DNA from 3 places in the Brevibacterium metallidurans genome. Region 3 is predicted to be linked to each of the others. Evidence: predicted binding sites of a transcription regulator. Region 3 holds the regulator's gene; each other region holds the start of a gene.
The links. The regulator HrcA, encoded in region 3, represses chaperone genes, less so after heat shock. The targets are predictions, from matches to a motif close to TTNGCACTCGNNNNNNNCGAGTGCNAA.

Region 1 (3,209 bases), on a different contig from region 3:
CGATCGCGGCGGGTCTGCCGAGCCGCAGCGCCACCCACGGCGCCAGCAGGCCACCGGCCACGGTCGCCACCGCCTGCGGCACGAGCGCCATTCCGGCAGTGGCTGGGGAGCGGCCGAAGGTCGACTGCAGATGGATGCTGAGCAGATAGATCGACGCAGCGGCCGTCGCCGCGGACACGAACAGCTGGATCGCCGCCGATGAGAACCGGCGACGCGTGAACAGATCGACGGCGATGAGAGGGGCGTCCAATCGCCGCTGCCGGACGACGAACGCCACGAGAAGGACGAGCCCGGAGGCAGACCACAGGCTCCCGGCCAGAGGATCGACGGCGAAGAGTTTGATTCCGGCGACGACGGCACCGACCCCGGCGCCCGATGCGACGATGCTGAGCGGATCGAAGCGCACCCGCGTCGGTGATCGGGTCTCGAGCAGCCAGGCCGTAGCGCATCCTGCCGCGGCCAGCGCGAGCGGCGTGGAGGATGCGAGAACGGATCGCCACCCCCACAGCTGCGTGAACAGGCCCCCGAGCACTGGCCCCAAGGAGTTCCCGAGGCCGAAGACCGCCATCCACAGTCCGTTCGCGATGACGAGGCTGCGGCCCGTGAACAGCGCTCCGACCGTCGAGACGACGCTGGCGATGACGAAGGCTCCGGCCATGCCCATGAGGACGCGGCTGCCGATGAGGACTGCCGGCCCGGGACTGAGCGCCGCGAGTGAAGCGGCGGCCGCGTAGCCGATCGTGCCGAGGACGAACATCCGGCGTCGCCCGAAGCGATCCCCGCAGCGGGCTGCGACGACGATGGTCACGGCAGTCGCGAGCGGGTACACATCGACGATCCACGCGCGCATCGACTCGGGGACGTCGAGGTCCTGGGCGATGGCCGGCAGCGCGGTGTTGATCATGCTCACCCCCAGCGCTCCGCAGAGGATTCCCATGAGCAGGGGGACCATCGTCGGCCAGAGGCCGGGAGCGGGTGTGGTCGGGGATGACGGAGGTCGAGTGGTCATGACTCCACTGTGAGCTCGCGCTACGATGGGCACAAGTATGCACAATATCGGCCAGTACTGACAGATTTGATACTGAAGCTCCGGCGACGATGTCGGGAACGACGATGCCGGGAGCACGGGAGAGTGCGGCAAGGAGGACGGATATGCCGAGGAGCCGCGTCGATGGCGTCATCGCCTCGTGGTCGCACAACTGCGCGGCGGAGGTGACCGTGGCCGTGCTCGGCGGGGCGTGGAAGCCGGTCGTGCTCAGTCTGCTCGGGCGGCACGAGGTCATGCGCTTCGGCGAGCTCCGGCGAGCAGCGGGAGAGCCGACCCCGCGCGTGCTCACCCGGCAGCTGCGGGAACTCGAAGCCGATGGCCTCATCAACAGGACCGTCTACGCCGAGGTGCCGCCGAAGGTCGAGTACAGCCTGACGGAGTGCGGCAGGAACGTCCAGCCTCTCCTCGACGCCATGGCCGCATGGGGTCGCGACTACGCAGCCGATGTCGAACGCGAAGCGGCAGGCGGCGGCACCGACATGGAGAACGACCCCGGCGACGCTGCCGGTCGCTGAGTCCTCGGCCCGAGCGTTCGCGCTGAGCCGAAAGCGTTCGGGCTGCCCAGGAGCGTGCCTCCGAAACTCCCCGGAATCTCGGGTGCTGCGAGGATTTCGTTTGCACTCTCCCCCTGAGAGTGCTAAATCTAGTGGTGGTGAAAACCTCGGGATCGCATCGGTCGTCTCGAGAGCGTGGTCCCCGTGTGGAATGGAACATGCGGACACACTCTCTGCCGTCGCGGGCGCTGACGACTGCTCTGGGATCCCAGTCCACTCCATCAGGGAGGATCTAGGCCACTATGGCAAAGATGATTGCATTCGACGAAGAAGCTCGTCGGGGACTCGAAGCTGGCCTCAACCAGCTCGCGGACGCGGTCAAGGTGACACTTGGACCCCGCGGTCGCAATGTCGTGCTCGAAAAGCAGTGGGGCGCACCCACCATCACCAATGATGGCGTGTCCATTGCCAAGGAGATCGAACTCGAGGATCCCTACGAGAAGATCGGCGCTGAGCTCGTCAAGGAAGTCGCCAAGAAGACCGACGACGTCGCCGGCGACGGCACCACCACCGCCACCGTTCTCGCTCAGGCACTCGTCCGCGAGGGTCTGCGCAACGTGGCTGCCGGTGCCGATCCGCTCAGCCTCAAGCGCGGCATCGAGAAGGCCGTGGCAGCTGTCACGGATGTCCTGCTCGACAACGCCATCGAGATCGAGACCAAGGAGCAGATCGCTGCCACCGCCGGGATCTCCGCCGGTGACCCTGCGATCGGTGAGCTCATCGCCGAGGCGATCGACAAGGTCGGCAAGGAAGGCGTCGTCACCGTCGAGGAGTCCAACACCTTCGGACTCGAACTCGAACTGACCGAGGGCATGCGCTTCGACAAGGGCTACATCTCCGGTTACTTCGTCACCGACACCGACCGTCAGGAAGCTGTCCTCGAGGATCCCTACATCCTCATCGTCAACTCGAAGATCTCGAACGTCAAGGATCTGCTGCCCGTCCTCGAGAAGGTCCAGCAGACCAACAAGCCGTTGCTCATCATCGCCGAAGACGTCGAGGGCGAAGCCCTCGCCGTGCTCGTGCTCAACAAGATCCGCGGCACCTTCAAGTCCGTGGCCGTCAAGGCCCCGGGCTTCGGCGACCGACGTAAGGCTCAGCTCGCCGACATCGCCATCCTCACCGGTGGCCAGGTCGTGTCCGAGGAAGTCGGGCTCAAGCTCGACAACGTCACCCTCGACCTGCTCGGCACCGCTCGCAAGGTCGTCGTCACCAAGGACGAGACGACCATCATCGAAGGTGCCGGAGACGCCGACGAGATCGCCGGACGCGTGGCTCAGATCCGCGCCGAGATCGAGAACTCGGACTCCGACTACGACCGTGAGAAGCTGCAGGAGCGCCTGGCCAAGCTGGCCGGCGGTGTTGCCGTCATCAAGGCCGGAGCCGCGACCGAGGTCGAGCTCAAGGAGACCAAGCACCGCATCGAAGATGCTGTCCGCAACGCGAAGGCCGCTGTGGAAGAGGGAATCGTCGCCGGTGGCGGCGTCGCCCTCATCCAGGCCGGCAAGACGGCGTTCGAGGACCTCTCGCTCACCGGCGACGAGGCCACGGGTGCCAACATCGTCAAGGTCGGCATCGAGGCTCCGCTCAAGCAGATCGCCACGAAC
Region 2 (3,209 bases), on a different contig from region 3:
CAGCGCAGGGGCTGGACGATTCCGCGCTTGACGATCTCCACACCGGTGGCACCGTCGTAGTCGAGGCCGAAGTCCTTGCCGTCGAGCACCTTGGCGGCGTGGATGAGAGCCGAACCGCCGCCGGCGACGACGCCTTCCTCGATGGCTGCACGGGTCGCGGACACAGCGTCTTCGACGCGGTGCTTGCGCTCCTTGAGCTCCACCTCGGTGGCGGCGCCGACCTTGATGACGGCGACACCGCCGGAGAGCTTGGCCAAGCGCTCCTGCAGCTTCTCGCGGTCCCAGTCGGAGTCGGTGTTCTCGATCTCGGAGCGGATCTGGGCGACGCGACCAGCCACGGCGTCATCGGCACCGGCACCATCGACGATGGTGGTGGTGTCCTTGGTGACGGTGATGGTCCGGGCGTTGCCGAGCTCGTCCAGGGTGACCTGGTCGAGCTTCATGCCCATGTCCGGGGTGACGACCTGCCCGCCGGTGAGGACGGCGAGGTCCTCGAGGATGGCCTTGCGGCGGTCACCGAATCCGGGAGCCTTAACGGCGCAGACGTTGAGGATGCCGCGCAGCTTGTTGACGACCAGCGTCGACAGCGCTTCGCCCTCGATGTCCTCGGCGATGATGAACAGCGGCTTGCCGGCCTGCTGGACCTTCTCGAGGACGGGCAGGAGCTCCTGGATGTTGGAGATCTTGCCCTGGTTGATGAGGATCAGCGCGTCATTGAGGATCGCCTCCTGGCGGTCCGCATCCGTGACGAAGTGCGGGGACAGGTAGCCCTTGTCGAACTGCATGCCCTCGGTGATCTCCAGCTCCACATCGGAAGCCTGGGACTCGTCGATGGTGATGACGCCGTCCTTGCCGACCTTGTCGAAGGCGTCGGCGATGAGCGAGCCGATCTCCTCCGACTGGGCGGACAGACCGGCGACGTGCGCGATCTCCTCGGAGCCGGCCACATCACGGGAGATGGAGCCGAGTTCCTCGGAGACGGCCTCGACGGCGGTCTCGATGCCGCGCTTGAGCGCGCCGGGGGCGGCGCCTGCGGCGACGTTGCGCAGACCTTCGTTGACGAAGGCCTGGGCCAGGACGGTCGCGGTGGTGGTTCCGTCACCGGCGATGTCGTTGGTCTTGGTGGCGACTTCCTTGGCCAGCTGAGCGCCGAGGTTCTCGTAGGGATCGTCGAGCTCGACCTCACGGGCGATGGTCACGCCGTCGTTGGTGATCGTGGGGGCGCCCCACTTCTTGTCGAGAACGACGTTGCGGCCGCGGGGTCCGAGCGTCACCTTGACGGTGTCGGCGAGGGTGTTGACACCCTTCTCGAGCGAACGACGGGCCTCGTCGTTGAATTCCAGATTCTTAGGCATTCGTCCTCCTGTCTCAGTCGTATGTCAGTGATTCAGGGGATTCAGCCGATGACGGCGAGCACGTCGCGAGCCGAGAGCACGAGGAACTCTTCGCCGGCGTACTTGACCTCGGTGCCGCCGTACTTCGAGTAGATGACCTTGTCGCCGACGGCGACGTCGACGGGAACGCGGTTGCCGTTGTCTGCAACGCGGCCGGGGCCCACTGCGACGACTTCGCCTTCCTGCGGCTTCTCCTTGGCAGTGTCGGGAATGACCAGACCGCTGGCGGTGGTCTGCTCTGCTTCGACCTGACGGATGACGATCCGATCTTCGAGTGGCTTGATGGAGACCGACATATCGGGCTCTCTCCCTTCGCTGGGTTCAATTCTTGTGAAGACAGACGGCGGCTGCTGCCTGAGGAACCTCTCGTCGTCGCGGGTGCCGAGGTGTTCGACCGTCTCATGAAACTGGCACTCACTGAGCGTCAGTGCTAATTCGACTCTATGACTCCTTTAGCACTCGGTCAACTCGAGTGCCAGGAAAACCTCACGCTCTCGGCGAAAGCTCAGTCTCGGGGCGCCGAGTGCGGGCGCAGAGATGCGACGAGGGACCCCGGAATTCCGGAGTCCCTCGTCGCTTCTGCTCTCGTCGGGAGGTGAGCTCCCGTCGGGAAGCATCAGCCGCCTCGGCGGGGTCAGGTCAGGCGCAGGACCACTGTCCCCAGCCGGCCTTGGCCTGGAGCGTCTTCGCACGGTCGAACTGCTCACGCGGGCTGGCGTCGATCGGGTTGCCCGAGCCGCCCACGCTGCGCCAAGTGGCGAGCTTGAACTGGAAGAGACCGAAGTGCGCGTTGTTCTGCTTGTTCACCGCCCGCGGGTTGAAGTTCGACTCGCACTTGGCGACCTGGTACCACTTCGAGCCGGGTCCGCCGAGCATCGCCTTGATCTCCTCGGTCGACATCGATCCGCCTCCACCGGAGCTCGAACCGCCATCTCCGGAACCGGAGCCGGAGCCGCTGTCGCCCGAACCGGAGTCGGAGCCGCCCGAGGAGGACTCCTTCTTCTTCGTGCCTTCGATGACGACCTTGGCCTGAGGTTCGGTGAGGACCTTCTCGCCCTTCTTCTCCTTCTCGACCTCATCGCCGTTGACGGTCTTGACCTGGTACTGGACTTCCTTCTGACCGGTCTTGCCCTTGTCCTCGACCTTGGTCTCGCCGACGTAGAGGGAGTCGGACTTCTTCTTCTCGACCTTGGGCTTGATGTCTTCCTTCTCCGTGACGGTCTTGTTCTCCACCCGGTTGACGGTGAGAACCTGTCCGTCGGTGACGGCTGCGTTCATGGGCACGGAGAGGAAGTCGTCCTTGTCGAGGGTCACCTTGGCCTCTTCGAGGGCATCGCCGGCGGTGCCGACGGGCGCGGTGACCTTGACGTCCTTGCCGTCGGCGACGACGGTGAGCGCCTTCGCCGTGGTGACGTCGATGTTCGTGGGGGCGTCGACCTTGAGCTTGTCGCTCGCCTCGGCGCTCAGCTGCGCGTCCTTGGCGTCGACGCCGAGGTCTGCCAGCGCCTGGCCGACGGTGTTCGCGTTGGTCCACTCGTCGGTCTTCTTGCCGTCGACGGTGAGCGAGACGTCCTTGGCCGTGTTGACCGTGACCGTCATATCGCGGTTGATCTTCGCGTCGACGCCGGGCTTGACCTGGTCGCGCTTGTCGATGTCGATGTTCTGACTGTCGAGGATCTCACCGACAGTGCCGCCGAAGGTGCGGATCTCCTCGGCCTTGCCGTTCACCTCGAGGGTGACCGGCTTGTTCATGGTGAGCACGGCACCCGTACCACCGACGAGTCCGGTGATGACGACCGCCTGTGCGGCGATCTG
Region 3 (3,209 bases):
GCCGTCCTGGGTGCCGGCTCCGCTGCACGTCTCGCACACGACCGCGGTGGTGACGTCGAGGTCGACGGTGCCGCCGAAGGCCGCGGTGCGCAGGTCGATGTTGACGCCGACAAGGGCGTCCTTGCCGCGCTGCATGCGCGGGATGGGACCGCCGGCGCCGCCGCCTCCCCCGCCGAAGAACGTCTCGAAGATGTCGCCGAACCCGCCGAAGCCGCCGGCCGGGAAGCCCTGGCCGTTCTCTCCGCCGCCCATGTCGTAGTTGCGGCGCTTCTCCGGGTCGGAGAGGACGTCGTAGGCGAGCGAGATCGCCTTGAACTCCTCGTCAAAGCCGGGGTTGACGTCGGGGTGGTACTTGCGGGCCAGCTTGAGGTAGGACTTCTTGATCTCAGCCGCTGAAGCGTCCTTGGACACTCCGAGTGTTTCGTAGTGATCGGCCACTGAAACTTCTCTCTCCCTGATGGTGGTCTCCGTCGTGTGCGACGGGGTCTCTTTCGTCGATGTGCTCTGTGGGTCAACGCGGGCGGACCTGCGCGATGTTCCCGGGTCTGGGTGTCTGTCTCTGGGTCAGTGTCGTCTATCCCCGGTCGAGCGCCGAGGAGACGTACTTGGCGACGGCGCGCACGGCCGAGATCGTCGTCGGATAGTCCATGCGGGTGGGGCCGAGCACGGCGAGACGGGCCGATGAACCCGCCACCCGACCATATTCGGCGGCGACGACGGATGTCGAGCTGAAGGACTCGTGAGTGTTCTCACGGCCGATGCGCACGCTGATCTCCGCGTGGTCCTCGGCCATCGAGGTGAGCAGTTTGAGGAGGACGACCTGCTCTTCGAAGGCCTCGAGGATCGGGGCCATCTGCTCGCCGAACTCCTGGCCCGAACGGGCGAGGTTCGCCGTCCCCGCCATGATGATCCGCTCTTCGCGGGTCGCTGCGACCAAGTCGATCACGGCGTTGCGGATCCGTGCGATCGTCGCCTCTGCGGGCACACTGTCAGCGGAGTCCTCACGGGCCGTCTCGGTGCTCGTTGGTGTGCCGGCGGCCGCCTCGGCGTCCGTCTGCTGCTGCGATGTCCGGGCGTCGATGCGCGAGAGCCTGCGGCCCGCGTACTCGGCGTTGATCCGCTCGCGGATGCGGGCGAGACCGTCCTCGTCGACCGCCTCGGCGAGGACGACGATCTTCTGCTCGACCTGGCCGGCATCGGTGATGAGGACGACGAGGACCCGGCCGGCGGCCAGACCCACGACCTCGATGTGCTTGACCTTGGCCTGCGAGACCATGGGGTACTGGATGAGCGCGACCTGGTGGGTGAGGCCCGCGAGCAGGCGGACCGTGCGGTCGAGCATCCCGTCGAGGTCGCTCTCGCCGTCGACGAGCTGGAGGATCGCCCGGCGTTCGGCCTGGCTGAGCGGTTTGAATTCGTCGATGCGGTCGACGAACATCCGGTAGCCGAGATCGGTGGGGATCCGGCCCGCCGAGGTGTGCGGCTGGGCGATGTACCCCTCGGCCTCGAGCTGGGCCATGTCGTTGCGGATCGTGGCGGGTGAGACCCCGAGGGTGTGCCGCTGGACGATCGCCTTCGACCCCACGGGTTCGTTCGTGGCGACGAAGTCCTCGACGATCGCGCGGAGCACCTGCGCGCGCCTGCTGTCGTTCATCGGACTCCTCCCCGGATTTGGCACTCGAACACTCCGAGTGCCAATTCTACGCCTCTTATCCTGTGATTTCACTTTCCGTCCCGGGACCCGCGGGTCACCGCCGTGCCGGGTGCCGCATTCACTACGCTGGTGGGCTGTGAATGCTTTTGATCGCTACGGTTCGGACGTGCTCTCGGGTGCGTCGTCGTCCTCCCACCGTCCCAAGAAGTCGCGTCCCGTCGAGCTCGGGCTCGGCATGGTGCTCGAAGACGCGATGAGCGGCTTCGTCGGCGCCGTCGTCGGGGCGGAGAAGACCGCAGGCGGGATCGTCGTCAAACTCGAGGATCGGCGCGGCGGCCTCAAGGCGTTCCCGCTGGGACCGGGGTTCCTCCTCGAGGGCGAACCGGTCGATCTGCGGCTGCCGAAGCGCAAGCCCGCGGCTCCGGGCCGGACGGCGTCGGGGTCGCGTGCCGTGGCCGGGGCGAAGGCACGAGTGGCCCGCGGGTCGCGGATCTGGGTCGAGGGCAAGCACGATGCCGAGCTCGTCGAGAAGATCTGGGGCGATGATCTGCGGATCGAGGGAGTCGTCGTCGAGCCGCTGGGCGGGCTCGACGATGTCGCGGACAAACTCGCGGAGTTCGCCCCCGACCGGGGGCACCGGGTCGGGATCCTCGCCGACCATCTCGTGGCCGGGACGAAGGAGTCGAAGATCGCCGAGGCGGTCCGCGCCGATTCCCGGTACCGGGAGACCGTGCACATCATCGGCCACCCCTACGTCGACATCTGGCAGGCGGTCAAACCCCATGTCGTCGGCATCAGCGCGTGGCCGACCGTGCCGCGCGGGGAGGACTGGAAGACGGGGATCCTCGCCCGCATCGGCTGGCCGCACGCCGATCACCGGGACGTCGCCGCCGGTTGGGTGCGGATTCTCAAGTCCGTGACCACGATCGCCGATGTCGAGCCGACGCTCTCAGGCCGGGTCGAGGAGCTCATCGACTTCGTCACCGTCGACTGAAGGTCGAGGACGCTGCGCTGAGGGGCGGGTCTCCGGGGCACTTGTGATGAACTTGGAACGCCTCTCCCACGCTTTGCAGGGCGCGCCTCGACTAGGGTGGGGGTGCAGAAGCTTCTCGAAAGGACCCTCATGTCGAACTCCCCGCAGCCTCCCAACGGAGAGCAGAACCAGTCGCGTCCGATGCCGCCGAACTACTCGCAGGCGTCCGGCCCGCAGCAGCCCTACAGCCAGCAGCAGAACTACGGCAGCCATCAGAGCCACGGCTCGCAGCAGCAGAACTATGGGTCTCAGCAGCAGCAGAACTACGGAAGCCAGCAGCAGTACGGCTCGCAGCAGCAGAGCCACGGCGGTCAGAACTACGGATCGCAGCAGCAGTACGGCAGCCAGCAGCAGTACGGTTCGCAGCAGAACTCCGGCGGCCAGCCCGGCTACGGTGGCCAGCCGCAGTACGGAGTCCAGCAGGGCTACGGAGGTCAGCCCGGCTACGGCGCGATGCAGGCCAACCCTGCGATGTTCGACTCGACCGCGCTTCCCGAGTCCGCCTACGGTCCCGGTTCCGCG

Region 1: the regulator HrcA is predicted to act here: its motif matches at 1,663-1,689, upstream of groL (chaperonin GroEL).
Region 2: the regulator HrcA is predicted to act here: its motif matches at 1,847-1,873, upstream of groES (co-chaperone GroES).

What each region holds. Positions count from the first base shown of each region.
Region 1 is NZ_BAAAAF010000004.1:40,317-43,525, reverse strand. Features, by position in the region: gene AACX88_RS06705 (MFS transporter) at 1-1,009, opposite strand, end outside; gene AACX88_RS06700 (winged helix-turn-helix transcriptional regulator) at 1,153-1,563, shown strand; gene groL (chaperonin GroEL) at 1,845-3,209, shown strand, end outside.
Region 2 is NZ_BAAAAF010000003.1:129,796-133,004, reverse strand. Features, by position in the region: gene groL (chaperonin GroEL) at 1-1,355, opposite strand, end outside; gene groES (co-chaperone GroES) at 1,397-1,690, opposite strand; gene AACX88_RS05430 (ubiquitin-like domain-containing protein) at 2,034-3,209, opposite strand, start outside.
Region 3 is NZ_BAAAAF010000006.1:105,494-108,702, forward strand. Features, by position in the region: gene dnaJ (molecular chaperone DnaJ) at 1-438, opposite strand, end outside; gene hrcA (heat-inducible transcriptional repressor HrcA) at 575-1,654, opposite strand; gene AACX88_RS09605 (DUF3097 domain-containing protein) at 1,791-2,648, shown strand; gene AACX88_RS09610 (DUF4870 domain-containing protein) at 2,778-3,209, shown strand, end outside.